One region of the Bradyrhizobium arachidis genome, then DNA from elsewhere that is predicted to be linked to it. Evidence: predicted binding sites of a transcription regulator. Region 1 holds the regulator's gene; each other region holds the start of a gene.
The links. The regulator LexA, encoded in region 1, represses DNA repair genes until DNA is damaged. The targets are predictions, from matches to a motif close to TGTTCNNNNTGTGTTCNG.
Positions count from the first base shown of each region.

Region 2: a site for LexA is predicted at 1,547-1,564, ahead of recA (recombinase RecA). Genes of this name have one in related genera too.
Region 3: a site for LexA is predicted at 1,079-1,096, ahead of WN72_RS03740 (DNA recombination protein RmuC). Genes of this name have one in related genera too.

Region 1 covers NZ_CP030050.1:5,659,521-5,665,198, forward strand. The annotation lists gene WN72_RS26455 (alpha-hydroxy acid oxidase) at 1-886, shown strand, start outside; gene WN72_RS26460 (HAD family hydrolase) at 895-1,524, shown strand; gene WN72_RS26465 (hypothetical protein) at 1,692-1,886, shown strand; gene WN72_RS26470 (molybdopterin molybdotransferase MoeA) at 2,118-3,329, shown strand; gene lexA (transcriptional repressor LexA) at 3,506-4,207, shown strand; gene WN72_RS26480 (hypothetical protein) at 4,410-4,622, shown strand; gene WN72_RS26485 (hypothetical protein) at 4,817-5,251, shown strand; gene WN72_RS26490 (GAF domain-containing protein) at 5,455-5,678, shown strand, end outside.
Region 2 covers NZ_CP030050.1:6,684,676-6,690,353, reverse strand. The annotation lists gene WN72_RS31475 (hypothetical protein) at 282-437, shown strand; gene WN72_RS31470 (hypothetical protein) at 556-747, opposite strand; gene recA (recombinase RecA) at 1,655-2,743, shown strand; gene gcvP (aminomethyl-transferring glycine dehydrogenase) at 3,147-5,678, opposite strand, start outside.
Region 3 covers NZ_CP030050.1:794,732-800,409, forward strand. The annotation lists gene WN72_RS03740 (DNA recombination protein RmuC) at 1-1,047, opposite strand, end outside; gene def (peptide deformylase) at 1,219-1,746, shown strand; gene fmt (methionyl-tRNA formyltransferase) at 1,951-2,886, shown strand; gene truA (tRNA pseudouridine(38-40) synthase TruA) at 2,999-3,736, shown strand; gene dapE (succinyl-diaminopimelate desuccinylase) at 3,896-5,062, opposite strand; gene WN72_RS03765 (DUF805 domain-containing protein) at 5,059-5,678, opposite strand, start outside.

The DNA of each region.
Region 1 (5,678 bases):
GTTTGGCCGCAGGATGCGCCTGCCGGTGGTGCTGGCCCCGGTCGGCGCGCTCGAGATTTTTGACCCCGATGGCGCCGCGAGCGTCGCGCGCGCGGCCGGCACCTTCGGTGCGGCGCATATGCTGAGCTCGGTGTCGGAGCCTGGTCTGGAGAAGACCGCCGAGGCTGCCCCCGATGCGCTGCGCCTCTACCAGCTCTATGTCCGCGGTGACGATGCCTTCGTCGCCGATGTCGTCGCCAGGAGCGAGAAGAACGCCTACGCCGCGTTCTGCCTGACCGTGGACACCGCCCATTACAGCCGTCGCGAACGTGACATCGCCAAGCGCTATGTTCGCGAGAGCCGCCTGCGCGCCACCGGGGGCGACTACCAGAAGGGCCTGGAGTGGCGGACCGTGAAGATGATCAAGGACAAGTTCAAGATACCCCTGATCCTCAAGGGCATCGCCACCGCCGAGGATGCGCTGATCGCGCTCGACCATGGCGTCGAGTGGATCTACGTCTCCAACCATGGCGGGCGCCAGCTCGATCACGGCCGTGGCGCCATGCATGTGCTCCCTGAGATCGTCGAGGCCGTGAAGGGCCGCGCCAAGATCATGGTCGACGGCGGCTTCTGCCGCGGCACCGACATCGTCAAGGCGGTAGCGGCGGGCGCCGATCTCGTCGGTATCGGCCGGCTGCAATGCTGGGCGCTGGCGGCGGCGGGCGAAGCCGGCGTCACGCGGATGCTGGAACTGCTGGAGGACGAGGTGCTGCGCTGCCTCGGCCTGTTGGGCGCCACATCCTTCGCCGAGGTCAGCAAGTCCTGCCTGCATCCGGCGACCGCGACCAATGCGCCGGGCGTGTTCAGCGGGTTCCCGCTGTTCGATCACGACCCCTACCGGTACTGAATGAAAGGATGCAGGTGACCTCGCTCTCTCCCGGCAGCGCCGATGCGCTTCTGTTCGATCTCGGGCGCGTGGTGCTCGACATCGATTTCTCCAAGGCGATCGACTGCTGGGCGGGACATGCCGGCTGCAAGCCCGAAGCCATCGTCGCGCGCTATGTGCGCGACGAGGCCTACCGGCTGCACGAGGTCGGCAAGATCAGCGACGAGGACTATTTCGCCTCGCTGCGCACCTCACTCGGGATCGGCATTTCCGACGCGCAGTTCCTGGAGGGCTGGAACGCGATCTTCGCCGGCGAGATGCCGGACATTGCCGAGCTGTTGCCGCGCGCGGCGCGGCAAATGCCGCTCTACGCCTTCTCCAACACCAACCGGCCGCACGTGGACTATTTCTCGAAGGAATATGCCGACCTGCTCGGCCATTTCCGCGAGGTCTACCTGTCCTCCAGCATCGGCCTGCGCAAGCCGGACGCGGAGGCTTTCGACCATGTCGTGGCCGCCATCGGCGTGCCGGCCAACCGGATCGTATTCTTCGACGATCTTGCCGAGAACATCGAGGGAGCCCGCGCCCGCGGCTTGACCGCGGTGCATGTGACCTCGCCCACCGATGTCGGGAACGCCTTGAAGGCACTCGGGGTTTGACGTTGGGGGCCGGTTCGGCCCGTCGCTGGGGCGCGCCGGTGCTGGACCTAATTTGGCGCAAAATGAGGAACCCAATCACTTTGTGCAATTTTGTACGGAGTTCCCGGAACGAATACCGGCTTCCGGACTCATGAGTCCGTTGGGAATTCTACATCAGGCTTATCGTCGTGTTGGGCAAAACCTACCTCACCAAGCAGGCCTCGCTGCTGATGAAATACGCCAGAACCACCTCGGATTCTGAGCTCTCCGCCAAGCTGATCAGCAAGGCCGCCGACCTGAAATCGCAGGCCGATCCGCTGCCCGACAAGGATCAGAGTCCCAAAGCGCCGGACGTCAGTCCGGACGAGCAGCCGGGGAGTTGACCGATGCTGGCCGTGGCACTCGTCCTTCTCGTCCTCGCCATGGCCATCCTCGTCCCGGTCTGTCTCGCCTTCTGGATCATGCCGCGGCGGACTTGACGTCTATCCTTCACTGCAGAGCGGACAACGCAGGATGAATCATCCTGCGTGATCGCCTTTTTGCCTCTGCGCCTGCACTCGGCTAGAACTCTCGCCGCCGATTTGCCCGAACGGGCGCAGCTGGAGTTTTCACCCGTGGCCCTGATGCCGGTTTCTGACGCGCTTGCCGCGGTGCTTGCCGGCGCAGAGCCGCTGCCTGAAGAAATGCTCGCCCTCGACCAGGCCTTCCAGCGCGTGCTTGCCCACGACGTCGCGGCGCGGCGCACCCAGCCGCCGCAGGCGATGTCGGCGATGGATGGCTATGCGGTGCGTGCGGCCGACGCCGCCAAGATCGATTCCCAGCTTACCGTGATCGGCGAGGTCGCGGCGGGGCGGCCGTTTGCAGGATCGGTCGGCGCCGGCGAAGCCGTGCGGATCTTCACCGGCGGCGTCGTTCCCGACGGCGCAGACGCGATCGTGATCCAGGAGGACACGGTTGCGGACGGCAGGCGCATCACGATCAAGGAAGCGGCCGTGACGGGACGACACATCCGCCCCGCCGGCGTCGATTTCAGCGAGGGCGACGTGCTGCTGCGCAAGGGCATCCGGCTGACGGAGCGCGACCTCGCGCTCGCCGCCGGCATGAATCACCCGTTTCTACCCGTCCACCGCCGCCCGAAGGTCGCGATTCTCGCCACCGGCGACGAGCTGGTGATGCCGGGCACCACGCCTGGCCCCGGCCAGATCGTCTATTCCAACGGCTATGCCCTGCACGCGCTCGCCCGCAGCGAGGGCGCCGATACCGTCGATCTCGGTGTTGCCGCCGATACCCTGGACGCCACCACCGCGGGCATACGCCGCGCCCGCGCGAGCGGCGCCGACATCCTGATCACCACCGGCGGCGCCTCGGTCGGCGACCACGATCTGGTCCAGCAGGCGCTGAAGGCCGAGGGCACCGCGATGACGTTCTGGAAGATCGCGATGCGGCCCGGCAAGCCGATGATGCATGGAAGGTTGGCGGCGATGCGCGTGATCGGCCTGCCCGGCAATCCCGTGTCATCCTATGTGTGCGCCTTCCTGTTCATGGTGCCGCTGATTCGGGCGCTGTCGGGCCGCTCCGTGATTCACCATCGCCGCGAGCGCGCGGTGCTGGGCCGCGACGTCGGCGCCAACGACCAGCGCGAAGATTATCTGCGCGCACGCCTGGAGACGCGCGACGACGGCACGCTGATCGCCCTTCCCGTCAATCACCAGGATTCCTCGCTGCTTGCGAATCTCGCTGCGGCACAGGCACTTCTCGTGCGCGCGCCGTTCGCGCCGAAGGCCGAAGCCGGCACACCTTGCGAGGTGCTGCGCCTGCCGGTCTGAACGCGCTGGCCACACGCGTGACGCGAACTTTGTCGCGTTCACGGTAAATTAAGCAGTTGCGGAACATGTATCGAACATATAGTGTCCGTTCATGATTTGTTTCGAGCATGCAGCGGCTTATCGCTGAATTCAGCGTCTCGGAATCGAACGACATCAACCGGGGGATTTTGGTCGAGATGTTAACGCGCAAACAGTACGAGCTCCTGCGGTTCATCAGCGAGCGACTGAAGGAAAGCGGCGTACCGCCCTCCTTCGACGAGATGAAGGACGCGCTCGATCTGCGCTCGAAATCAGGCATCCATCGCCTGATCACCGCGCTCGAGGAGCGCGGCTTCATCCGCCGCCTGCCCAACCGCGCCCGCGCCATCGAGGTGATCAAGCTGCCCGAGCTGCAGGCGGCCGCCGGCAATCGCCGCGGCTTCACGCCGAGCGTCATCGAGGGCAATCTCGGCAAGGTCCGCACGACCTCCAGCCCGCCTGCGGACGAGGGCGAGCGTCCCGTCGCGGTGCCGGTGATGGGCCGGATCGCGGCCGGCACGCCGATCGAGGCGTTGCAGACCCGCAGCCACACCATCAGCGTCCCGCCCGATATGCTCGGCTCGGGCGAGCACTACGCGCTCGAAGTGCGCGGCGATTCCATGGTGGAAGCCGGCATCCTCGACGGCGACATGGCGCTGATCCAGCGCAACGAGAGCGCCGACACCGGCGACATCGTGGTGGCGCTGATCGACGACGAGGAAGCGACCTTGAAACGCTTCCGCCGCCGCGGCGCCTCGATCGCGCTCGAGCCCGCCAATGCGGCCTATGAGGTGCGCATCCTGCCGCCGAACCGGGTCAAGATTCAGGGCAAGCTGATCGGGCTTTATCGGAAGTACTGATACCGCAAGTACTAAGCGCGCTGTCCGCGCGCTTCGATCGGCATCGCCGACCAGAGATCGGAGCGGATGATTGTCCGCTCCCGCTGGATAGTCTTTCTGGTTTCGCGCAGATTATCCGGCCCCTCCTCTAGCGCTACATCCTCGCCACGCCGCACGAAGCAGCACCGCTCCGGATCGGCTTTCGAAGGTTGGAGGAGATGTCATGCGCAAGATCATCCTGAGCACAGTAGCAGCGGCGCTGATCGCAGCATCAGCATCGCAAGCCGTTGCCGCACCATCGCACCGCCATGTCCGTAAGGAGACGGCCAAGGAAACGACCATGAGCGAGCAAGTCCGCAACGCGCGCAATGCGCTCACGCAACCATCACAACCGGTCTGGCCATACTCCGGTTGGTCGGCGCCGGCTGGCCACTGATACGCCCACCGAATGCACGAAAGCAGGCTTTGTTCCCGGGGGATTCGGGAAAGATAATGTGATCGCACGCTGCGGCAGCGAGCCGCAGATTTGCCTATAACCGGGCAGACGCTATGATGCTTCCACTCTGATAGAGGCCTGCGCCTCGTAAGACAGAGGCGCGGGTTGCTATCTCCGCATGAGGAGCACCCACGATGTGTGACTACAGCCTGCATGCCGTCGCATCGCGCCCTGCCGAGGTCGGCGAGACGATCGTGACGACAACGTTCCGCGGCACCTCGACGCGCGGCTTTGCCTCCGCGGCCGATCCGACCGTCGCGGTCTGCCTGCTGCCGGGAACGGAGCTCGCCTTCGCCGACAACGTCCGCTACGACAATCGCTGGATCTGGACGCGCACCGTCAACTCGCGTGTCGGCAAGTTCGGCAAGATTGATCCGCACATTCCCGATCGCCATCATGACGCGATCGAATTCCCCGACGGCAAATACGTCCTGGTGACTCAGCTCGTCGAAGGCCAGCAGGCAACCGTGCTGCAACTGCCCGTGACCCAGCCGCTCGGCGAGCGCGAGCACAAGCCGCAGGTCAGTGCCGAGAACCGCCCGACAACGCCGCGTCTGCCGATCGGTTGAAGCAGATATCCCCGGCCGCCAGGTCGGAGCCCGGAATTGAGATCGCCATCGCCGGCCGCGGCCGGCGACGTGGTGTTGTTTGTGTCTCTCGATATCCCACCTTCCCGTCGCACGAAGTTTGCGCGGCGCTGCCTGAATTTTGAACGTCCGTTTCACAGGCAAATGGCCGATGCTGTTCCGGCTTGGGACGGCGGACGGACTCGATGAAAACCTTCATTCGTGTCGTTGAACTCTGGGTGCCCGACAGGACGCGCATGCGTCTGGAATTCGGCGGCGGCCTCTACGGCGAAGGGCTGTCCGCGTTCAGGGCTGTGAGCGAAGATCTGCACTTCGGATATGACGAGGGGCTCCCCGGCAAGGCCTGGGCGTCCGGCCACCCGGTGATCCTCACCAAATTCGCCAACTCCTATTTCAAACGGACCGACCA
Region 2 (5,678 bases), 1.0 Mb from region 1:
GTTCGGTGCCGCAGGATTGCGGATTTATGACGGCGGCCGGCGGCTGCGTCTTTGCTGCGCGTCAGCTTCAATGGAAGAGGGGGCACGGCAAGATTGAATCTTCCGTCAGGCCCAAAGAAAGGTTGCCAGCCGGCTAACCTCGCGATGAGATCCGCTCGAATGCCCTAAAGCGCGATGAGATCAGGATGAGTGATCATCGCGCTTTGGCTTGTTGTTTGCGCATGATCTCTTCGAAAAACCGCTACGCACTTTTCCGGATCATGCTTTAGCGAGAGGCGCACATGAGCGAGCAGAAGGATGTCGAGCACAACTGCCCCGAATGCGACGGGACGGGCCGGGACAGCGGCATGAAGCCGATGCACCTTGGTGAGAAGGTCGAGTTTCGTCCCTGCACCAGATGCGGCGGATCGGGAAAAATCAAAGAGGCCGACAGCTGAGGCGGCCTCTCGCCGTCTTTGAGCCTCTCGCGCGTTAAAGCATGATCCGGAAAAGTACGAAGCGGTTTTCCGGAAAGATCATGCGTGAACAACAAGCCAATCCAAATCTCATCGCGCTTTAGTGGCAGGGCTTGCCCAGCATCTGCGCGTAGCGGCTGTGACAGCCGTCGTGCAGCTGCCACCGCTTCGTGATTTTCATGCCGACCTTCGGAGCGCCCGACGACATCGGACCGCACGATGTGTGGGCGTAAGCCGCCGCCGAGCCGGCGAACACGGCCAGCACGAGCGCGATCTTGATCATCGACTTCATGTCTCCTCCTGAAATTGTCTACGTCTCGTAGCGCTACAAATATAAGCGTTACAATTTGTAGCATTTAAATACAAGCTCCCACCGCTTGATGGCCGGCGCTTCAGCCAGAGGAGCACGGCACCTCAAAATTCAATTTCAGGAGGCTCGAAAGGCCGCGATCTGCGGTGCGCTCCTATTAGGACACCCGGCAAATCGAATTAGGACAGTGGAAGATTTCACGGGCGAAGCAAAAACGCCGCCCGCTTAAATTGAGCGCGGGCGGCGGCTTTCCAGCCCCGGGTGGGAATGAGCAATTCCCCGGTGACGGTTAGTCTGCACAACCTATGCCAAGGTTTTGTGTCATCTGACGGGACACCCGCGCCAAGCCGACAAGGCTACCGCTGAACGTTCCTGTCGCAATTTGGATGAGGACCGAAAGAGGTCTCCAACTCAGGCGGTCTTACTCCTCATTCTCTTCTTCTGGCGGCGGATTGAGTCTGTTTCCAAGGAATGTGCTCGGAAGCGGAAGCCGGAGCAGTTCCATCGAGCGTCTGCAAATCTGCTGGGTTCGCTCGATTTCTGCGGCGATTAGAGCGGTCTGAACGGCGATTCGGTGAGAATAGTCCGGCATAGCGGCGCTCCCTGGTAGCAGGCGGGAGCGCTCTCGGTCTCTCAGCCACCGACGCCTACGGGCAGAGCCGAAGCCGGTGATGCGGCCTCAACTACCACCGGCCGCATTGGTTCAAAATTGAACTTAGGACACTCGCTAGAACAAACTGGGACACCGAGGGTCAAATACGGACAGCACCCGAATTCGCGAAAGAACATATTGCGAACATAGAACAGATAGGGTACATACTTTTATCGACGACCCGCCGCCCAATCGTTTGTCCCACACGCGAATCCTCGCCATAAGGAGCACGACCCAATGTCCGCCACTGCCCTGCGTATCGTCGAAGGATCTTCCATGGACAAGAGTAAAGCCCTGGCTGCCGCGCTCTCCCAGATCGAGCGCCAGTTCGGCAAGGGATCGGTGATGAAGCTCGGCAAGAGCGACCGGTCCATGGACATCGAGGCGGTGTCCTCCGGCTCGCTCGGGCTCGATATCGCGCTCGGCATCGGCGGTCTGCCGAAGGGGCGCATCGTCGAGATATACGGGCCGGAATCCTCGGGCAAGACCACGCTGGCGCTGCACACGGTGGCGGAAGCACAGAAGAAGGGCGGCATCTGCGCCTTCATCGACGCCGAGCACGCGCTCGACCCGGTCTATGCCCGCAAGCTGGGCGTCAACATCGACGAGCTCCTGATCTCGCAGCCCGACACCGGCGAGCAGGCGCTGGAAATTTGCGACACGCTGGTGCGTTCGGGCGCGGTGGACGTGCTGGTGGTCGATTCGGTTGCGGCGCTGGTGCCGAAGGCCGAGCTCGAAGGCGAGATGGGCGATGCGCTGCCGGGCCTGCAGGCACGTCTGATGAGCCAGGCGCTGCGCAAGCTGACGGCCTCCATCAACAAGTCCAACACCATGGTGATCTTCATCAACCAGATCCGCATGAAGATCGGTGTGATGTACGGCTCGCCGGAAACCACGACCGGCGGTAACGCGCTGAAGTTCTATGCCTCCGTCCGTCTCGACATCCGTCGCATCGGCGCGATCAAGGAGCGCGACGAAGTGGTCGGCAACACCACGCGCGTGAAGGTGGTGAAGAACAAGCTGGCGCCGCCCTTCAAGCAGGTCGAGTTCGACATCATGTACGGCGAGGGCGTCTCCAAGATGGGCGAGATCCTCGACCTCGGCGTCAAGGCCGGCATCGTCGAGAAGTCGGGCGCCTGGTTCTCCTATGACAGCCAGCGTCTCGGCCAGGGCCGCGAGAACGCCAAGGCGTTTTTGAAGGGCAACCCCGACATCACCGCCAAGATCGAGACCTCGATCCGCCAGAACTCCGGCCTGATCTCCGAGCAGATTTTGGCCGGCACGCCCGAGAGCGACGCCGACGGCGAGGAGCCGGCGGAGGAGTAAGCCTTAACGCGAAGAGTTTTCGCGAGGAGCGGGCGCTGAGGACGTTGAGTTGCCGACGTCTTCAGTGCCCGTTTCGTTTTGGGCGTGACAGTGGGGTGGCACGCACCTCACCAACGAACGGCTCTGCGATGGGATCGCGAAAGCCGGTCGCTGGTTGTGCCCTCGAGGTGCTTTCGCAGCCGTAGGGTGGGCAAAGGCACGTAAGCGCCGTGCCCACCATCTTTCACCGCATGCAAAGGTGGTGGGCACGCTCCGCTTTGCCCACCCTACGAAACTGGTTGTCCCCTAAATCGGACCGTAGGGTGGGCAAAGGCGCGTAGCGCCGTGCCCACCATATTCCAACGTGCCGAAAGGTGGTGGGCACGCTTGCGCTTTGCCCACCCTACGAAACCTCCGTTGCGTCTTACTCCGCGGCTTCCGCGTAATCGCTCACCGGCGGGCACGAGCACACCAGGTTGCGATCGCCATAGACGTTGTCGACGCGACCGACCGGGCACCAGTATTTGTCAGTACGCGAGACGCCGTCGGGGAAGCAGCCCTCAGCGCGGGTGTAGGCGCGCTTCCAGTCGTCGTCCGCGATGTCGTGCACGGTGTGCGGGGCGTGGCGCAGCGGCGATGCTTCGATCTTGAAGCGGCCGGCCTCGACCTCGGCGATTTCTTTCCGGATCGCGATCATGGCGTCGCAGAAGCGATCGAGCTCCGCCTTCGATTCCGATTCGGTCGGCTCGATCATCAGCGTGCCCGGCACCGGGAAGCTCATGGTCGGGGCGTGGAAGCCGTAGTCGATCAGGCGTTTTGCGATGTCGTCGACGGTGACGCCGCTCGTCGTCTTCAGCGGACGGGGATCGACGATGCACTCATGCGCGACGCGGCCCCTCGCGTTCTTGTAGAGCACCGGGAAGTGCGGATCGAGGCGCGCTGCGATGTAGTTGGCATTGAGGATCGCGATCTCGGTGGCGCGCTTCAGGCCGTCGCCGCCCATCATCAGGATGTAGATGTAGGAGATGGTCAGGATCGAGGCCGAGCCGAACGGCGCGGCCGAGACCGGGCCGACCGGGGCATCCGCCTGCGTCGCCGGATGGCCGGGGAGGAATGGCGCCAGATGCGCCTTCACGCCGATCGGGCCCATGCCGGGGCCGCCGCCGCCATGCGGGATGCAGAAGGTCTTGTGCAGATTGAGATGGCTGACGTCGGCGCCGTAATCGCCGGGCCTGCTCAGGCCGACCTGCGCGTTGAGGTTGGCACCGTCCAGATACACCTGGCCGCCATGGCCGTGCACGATGTCGCAGATCTCGCGAATATGCTCCTCGAACACGCCATGGGTCGAGGGATAGGTGATCATGACGGCGGCGAGGTCGTTCGAATGCTTTTCCGCCTTGGCGCGGAGATCATTGACGTCGACGTCGCCGTTCTTCTCGCAGGCGACCACCACCACGTCCATGCCGACCATCGCGGCCGATGCCGGGTTGGTGCCGTGGGCGGAGGAGGGGATCAGGCAGATCTTGCGGTGGCTCTCACCGCGTGCGGCGTGATAGCCGCGGATCGCAAGCAGGCCGGCATATTCGCCCTGCGCACCGGAATTGGGCTGGAGTGAGATCGCGTCATAGCCGGTGATGTCGCACAGCCACTTCTCCAGCCGGGCGAACAGCGCATGATAGCCGGCCGCCTGCTCGCGCGGCACGAACGGGTGCAGCGAGCCGAATTCCGGCCAGGTCAGCGGCATCATCTCGGTGGTCGCGTTCAGCTTCATGGTGCAGGAGCCCAGCGGGATCATGGCGCGGTCGAGCGCGAGGTCGCGATCCGAGAGCTTGCGCATGTAGCGCAGCATCTCGGTCTCCGAGCGATGCGCGTGGAAGACGGGATGGGTGAGGAAGTCGGTCGTGCGCTTCAGCGCCTCCGGCAGCGCCTCTCGCGTGGTCGCGTCGATCTCGGCATAGGAGAGCTGGCCGCCGAAGGCACGCCACACGGCTTCCACGGTCGCAGGCGTCGTCGTCTCGTCGAGCGCGATGCGCAAATTGGTCTCGCTGACGCCGAGATTGATCTTCTCGGCCGCTGCGCGCGCGATGATCTCGGCGCGTTTGGCGCCGGCATCGACGCTGAGCGTGTCGAAGAAGCTTTCTGATTGCAGCGCAAAGCCGAGCTTGCGCAGGCCCGCCGCGAGCACGGCGGCGCGGCGATGCACGTTGCGCGCGATCTGCGTCAGCCCCTCGGGGCCGTGATAGACCGCATACATCGAGGCGATCACGGCGAGCAGCACCTGCGCGGTGCAGATGTTGGAGGTCGCCTTCTCGCGGCGGATGTGCTGCTCGCGGGTCTGCAGCGCGAGGCGATAGGCGGGAGCCCCGCGCGAATCCACCGATAGCCCGACGATGCGGCCAGGCAGCGAGCGCTTCAACGCATCGCGCACCGCCATATAGGCCGCGTGCGGTCCGCCATAGCCCATCGGAACGCCAAAACGCTGCGCCGAGCCGATCGCGATGTCGGCCCCGAGCTCGCCCGGCGAGGCGAGCAGCGTGAGTGCGAGCAGATCGGCGGCAACGATCGCGAGCGCGCCCTTGGCCTTCAGCGCCGCGATCGCGGGCCTGAGGTCGCGCACCGCGCCCGAAGTTCCAGGATATTGCAGCAGCGCGCCGAGCACGTCCGCCTTGTCGAGATCGGTGAGGGGATCGCCGACGACCAGATTCCAGCCGAGCGGCTCGGCGCGGGTGCGCATCACAGCCAGCGTCTGCGGATGTACGTCCTTGTCGACGAAGAAGGCCTTGGCCTTGACCTGCGAGTGCCGCTCGGCGAGTGCCATCGCTTCGGCCGCGGCGGTCGCCTCATCCAGCAGTGAAGCGTTGGCGACGTCGAGCCCGGTGAGGTCGCAGATCATGGTCTGGAAGTTGAGCAGCGCCTCCAGCCGGCCCTGGCTGATCTCGGGCTGATAGGGCGTGTA
Region 3 (5,678 bases), 4.9 Mb from region 1:
GACGTCCTCGTTCACGTCGGCAAAATGCTTTTGCAGCTTCATCACACGGTCGCGCAGGCGGCCGAGATCGTCGCCGAGCTTGATCACCTCGGTGCGGATCTGGTCGGCGGCATCGCGCATGCGCGCGTCCTTCATGATCTGCTGCATCACCTGGATCGCGAGCATCAGGAGCGAGGGCGACACCAGCACCACGCGGGCGCGATAGGCCTTCTGAATCACGTCGTCGAAGCCGTCGTGGATCTCGGCATAGACCGATTCCGACGGCACGAACATCAGCGCCATCTCCTGGGTCTCGCCGGCGACGAGATATTTTTCCGCGATGTCGCTGACATGCTTCATCACGTCGCCGCGCAGCCGCTGCGTGGCCACGCGCCGCTCCTCGTCGGTGCGGGCGTCGTGCAGCGCGGTCATCGCCTCCAGCGGAAATTTCGCGTCGATGCAGAGCGGGCGCTGGTCGGGCAGGAACACGACGCAGTCCGGGCGCTTGCCGGTCGAGAGCGTGAACTGGAACTCGTAGGAGCCTTTCGGCAGTCCGTCCTGGACGATCGCCTCCATCCGCGCCTGGCCGAAGGCGCCGCGCGACTGCTTGTTGGCGAGCACGTCGCGCAAGGTGGTCACCTGCGTGGTGAGGTCGGTGAGGTTCTTGTGCGCGTTGTCGATGATGCCGAGCCGCTCGTGCAGCGCGCGCAGGCTCTCCATGGTGTTGCGGGTCGAATGTTCCATGGACTGGCCGACGCGGTGGGTCACCGAATCGAGCCGCTCGTTGACCGCCCGCGCCATCTCGGCCTGACGGCCGGCCAGCGCCTGGGTCATGGCATCGACCCGGCCGGAGGCCTCAGCTTGGGCGTGCAGCACCTGGGCGAGGCGCTCCTCGAGCTCGTCGGCACGGATCGCATGCGCCATGGCAAGTTCCGCGCCGCGCCGTCCCGAGCGAGTGATCACGACCGCAATCACAACCAGCAGGATGAGGACCAGCGCGCCGAAGCCGATCAGCGCATCGATGGTGCGCACCGGCCAGTCGCCAGCCATGAAAATGATCTCGTTCATGCCAGCCCTTCTAACCGATTCGCGCTCGGTCGCGAACGAAGGGGGAACGATTTCGGTAAAGAACTCCTTAAGTTTTATGGTTAACGAAACCTGAAGTTTTATCGTGAGCGGAGCGTGAGCCGGGTTCCTGGCCGCATTGACCGCATCCGGCGCGCGGCTTAAATCGCCGCCATGGCCCTACGAGAAATCATCATCCTGCCCGACAAGCAGCTGCGCCTGGTCTCCAAGCCGATCGAGAAGGTCACGCCGGAGATCCGCAAGCTTGCCGACGACATGTTCGAGACCATGTACGACGCGCCCGGAATCGGGCTTGCGGCGATCCAGGTCGCGCAGCCGCTGCGCCTGATCACCATGGACCTCGCCAAGCCCAACCAGGACGGCGAGACCAAGCCGGAACCGCGCGTGTTCATCAACCCCGAGATCATCGCCTCCTCCGAGGAGCTGTCCACTTACGAGGAAGGCTGCCTGTCGATCCCCGAATATTACGAGGAGGTCGAGCGCCCTGCGAAGGTGCGCGTGCGCTTCACCGATCTCGACGGCAAGCTGCATGAGGAGGACGCCGAAGGCCTCTACGCCACCTGCATCCAGCACGAGATCGACCATCTCAACGGCGTGCTGTTCGTCGACTACCTGTCGAAGCTCAAGCGCGACCGCGTGATGAAGAAGTTCGAGAAAGCCGCCAAGCGCGCGGGCGAGTGAGTCTCTAATGCTGCTCCGCATTCCCTGCGCTCCCTCCCCCCTTGCGGGGGAGGGCGGGGGAGAGGGGTAGCCCCGGCGGAAGTCCATCCGTCATCTGAATTACGTGCGTGCCGCGAACGCTTGTGCCGAGAGAGCGCGTCGTGTGGCACCCCTCTCCCTAGCCCTCCCCCGCAAGGGGGGGAGGGAACGCAGCGAGTTCTGTTGATGCCCCTCCGCCTGATCTTCATGGGCACGCCCGATTTCTCCGTGCCGACGCTGCTCGAGCTGGTCGCGCATGGCCACGAGATCGCGGCCGTCTACACCCGTGCGCCGAAGCCGGGCGGGCGGCGCGGGCTGCAATTGCAGCCGACCCCGGTCGAGGAAGCGGCGCGAAAGCTCGGCGTGCCCGTGCTGACGCCGAAGACGCTGAAGACTGAGGAAGCGCTGGAAGAATTTCGCGCGTTCGACGCCGATGCCGCCGTCGTCGTCGCCTACGGCATGATCCTGCCGCAGGCGATCCTCGATGCGCCAAAGCTCGGTTGCTACAATCTGCATGCTTCGCTGCTGCCGCGCTGGCGCGGCGCGGCGCCGATCAACCGCGCCATCATGGCTGGTGATGCCGAAAGCGGCGTGATGGTGATGAAGATGGATGTCGGCCTCGACACCGGCGACGTCGCCATGGCCGAGCGTCTTCCGATCACCGACACCATGACCGCGCTCGATCTGCACGATCGCCTGTCCCGTCTCGGCGGCGATCTGATGGTCCGCGCCATGGCTGGGCTCGAACGCGGCGGCCTGCAGCTCAAGCAGCAGAGCGAGGACGGCGTCACCTATGCGGCCAAGATCGACAAGGCCGAGGCACGGATCGACTGGACCAAGCCCGCACGCGCCGTGCTCCGCCACATCCACGGCCTGTCGCCGTTTCCCGGCGCATGGGCCGAGCTTGACGGTGTCAGCGAGAACGCGCGCGTCAAAATCCTGCGATGCGAATTGGCGAAGGGCGTGGGTTCACCGGGCGCGGTGCTCGACGATCACCTCACCATCGCCTGCGGCGAGGGCGCGATCCGCATCATCGAGCTCCAGCGCGAAGGCAAGGCCCGCATGCAGGCCGCGGACTTCCTGCGCGGCGTGCCCTTGAGGGCGGGAGCTAAATTCACCTAATCAACTCGTCATACGCGGGCTTGACCCGCGTATCCATCTTCTAACAAAACTCCTTCTTGGGCGATGGATTGCCGGGTCAAGCCCGGCAATGACGCCGGATAAAGCTGGATCGATGCCCCGATACAAGCTCACCATCGAATATGACGGCGCGCCGTTCTTCGGCTGGCAGATCCAGGACACGCTGCCGTCGGTGCAGGGCGCGCTGGAAGCGGCGGTGAAGGCGATGACGGGCGCGGATCTGCGCGTGCACGGCGCCGGCCGCACCGATGCCGGCGTGCATGCGCGCGGCCAAGTCGCGCATGTCGATGTCGAGAAGCAGTTTCCGCCAGGCCGTTTTCGCGACGGTCTCAATGCGCATCTGCGCCCGCATCCGATCGCGGTGCTCGAGGCCGAGATCGTTCCTGATACATTCGAGGCGCGCTTCTCCGCCGTGAAACGGCATTACCGCTACCGCGTCATCAACACCCGCGCCAATCTCGCGCTCGATGTCGGCCACGCCTGGCGCGTGCCGCGCAAGCTCGACGCCGATGCGATGCATGCGGCAGCAAAACGCCTGCTCGGCAAGCACGATTTCACCACCTTCCGCGACACCGAATGCCAGGCCAAGTCGCCGGAGAAGACGCTCGACCAGCTCGACGTGCTGCGCGATGGCCGCGAGATCACCATTGTCACCTCGGCGCGCTCGTTCCTGCACAGCCAGGTCCGTTCGATGGTGGGCTCGCTGGTCTGGGTCGGCGATGGCCGCTGGACCGCGGACGACCTCTCCGCGGCGTTGGAAGCCCGCAACCGCACTGCCTGCGGCATCGTCGCGCCGCCGGAGGGGCTGTATCTGATGAAGGTGGATTATTAGCGCGCAGGCGCGCGCTCTCGCGTCACCCGCGGTGTCATGCCCCGCGAAGGCGGGGCATCCAGTACGCCGCGGCCCCTCGGTTCTATCGCTGCTGTCTCGGAGTACTGGATCGCCCGCCTTCGCGGGCGATGACAGTGGTGTGCTGGGCGAGAGCAGCGCCTACCCAAAATACCGCGTCAAAATCCCGCGATACACTTTCGTCAGCTTCTCCAGATCGGTCACCGGCACGCGCTCGTCGACCTGGTGCATGGTCTGGCCGACCAGGCCGAACTCGATCACCGGGCAATAGCTCGAGATGAACCGTGCATCCGACGTCCCACCGCTCGTCGACAGCTCCGGCTTGCGTCCCGTCACCTCCTCGATCGCGGACACCGCAAGATCGGTGAACGGGCCGGGCTTGGTCACGAACACGTTGGAGTTCGAGGGCTCCCAGACGATGCGGGCCTTGATGCGGTTGCCGCAGGCCTTGGCGAGGCGCGTCTCGACCAGCTCGCGCAGGCTCGCCTGGGTGTGGTTGTCGTTATAGCGGATGTTGAATTTGGCACGGGCCTCGCCGGGGATGACGTTGCTCGCCTTGTTGCCGACGTCCACTGAAGTGAATTCGAGATTGGAGGCCTGGAACTGCGCGCTGCCATGGTCGAGCGGCTCGTCGGAGATCGCGACGATCAAGCGCGAGATATCCGGCACCGGATTGGACGCGCGATGCGGATAGGCGACATGGCCCTGCACGCCGTCGACATAAAGCGTGCCGGATTGCGAGCCGCGGCGGCCGACCTTGATGGTGTCGCCGAGCGTCTCGACGTTGGAGGGCTCGCCGAGCACGCAATGATCGAATTTCTCGCCGCGCTCGGCCGCCCACTTGAGCAGCTTGATGGTGCCGTTGATCGAGACGTCTTCCTCGTCGCCCGTGATCAGGAACGAGATCGAGCCCGTCCCGTCCGTGCGCAGCTTGCCGGCATTGGCAGCGAGATGCTCCAGCACAGCTGCGACCGAGCAGGCGATGCCGCCCTTCATGTCGACCGCGCCGCGGCCGTGCAGATAGCCGTTCTTCACCTCGCCGGAAAACGCGCCGACGCTCCATGCACTTTCGTCGCCCGGCGGCACCACGTCGGTATGGCCGGCGAAGGTGATGTGCGGCCCTTCTGTGCCGATCCGCGCATAGAGATTGTCGACGTCGGCGGTGCCTTCTTCGCTGAACGTCACGCGGTGGCAGGTAAAGCCGGCGGCGGTGAGGGCTCTTTCAAGCACCCCCAGCGCACCGGCGTCGGCCGGGGTTACCGAGGGACAGCGGATGAGATCGCGGGCAATCGAGAGAGCATCGGTCATGCGTTCCGCTTAACATGCATGCCGCCGGGTGGGCTAGCGCTGGGCGGCACGAATTCGAGCTCGCTCTGCTGGTCCCAGCTTTTTGCAGGGGTGGCGGGTGCGAGGCTCTCCTCCTCGTGCTGGGCAAGTGGATCGGGGCCGAACCGGTTGTCGCCCGAAGTGCCGGGCATAATGAACATCTCTACGAGGCCCCACAGCCACAGCGCGTGGACGGCCCAGTCGAACGGCACGAACCAGCTGGCGGCAGGCAGCCGATCCGAGAAATAGAACAGCAGGTTGGGGATGAAGGCGAATGGGATGATCCACCAGCCGCTTCGGTCGCGATCGTGCAGTCGCTTGATCGCGGTCGCAAGGGAGATCCACAGGAACAGCGATGCGCCGAGAATCCGTAAGGTCAGGCTCGCGCGCTCGGTGGATGACAGCAGTCGATGGCGTCGTGGGTCGATGATTTCGAACAGGCCGTCGAAGCCAAAGTCGAAATCGAAGTCGACATTGAACTTGAATTTAACGGATTTGGCCCCGTCCGGGATACTGATGGCCTGATCGACGATCCCCAGCAACGCAGCCAGCAGCGCGACGATCAGCAGCGCCTGCCATAGCAGCGCACGGTTGATGC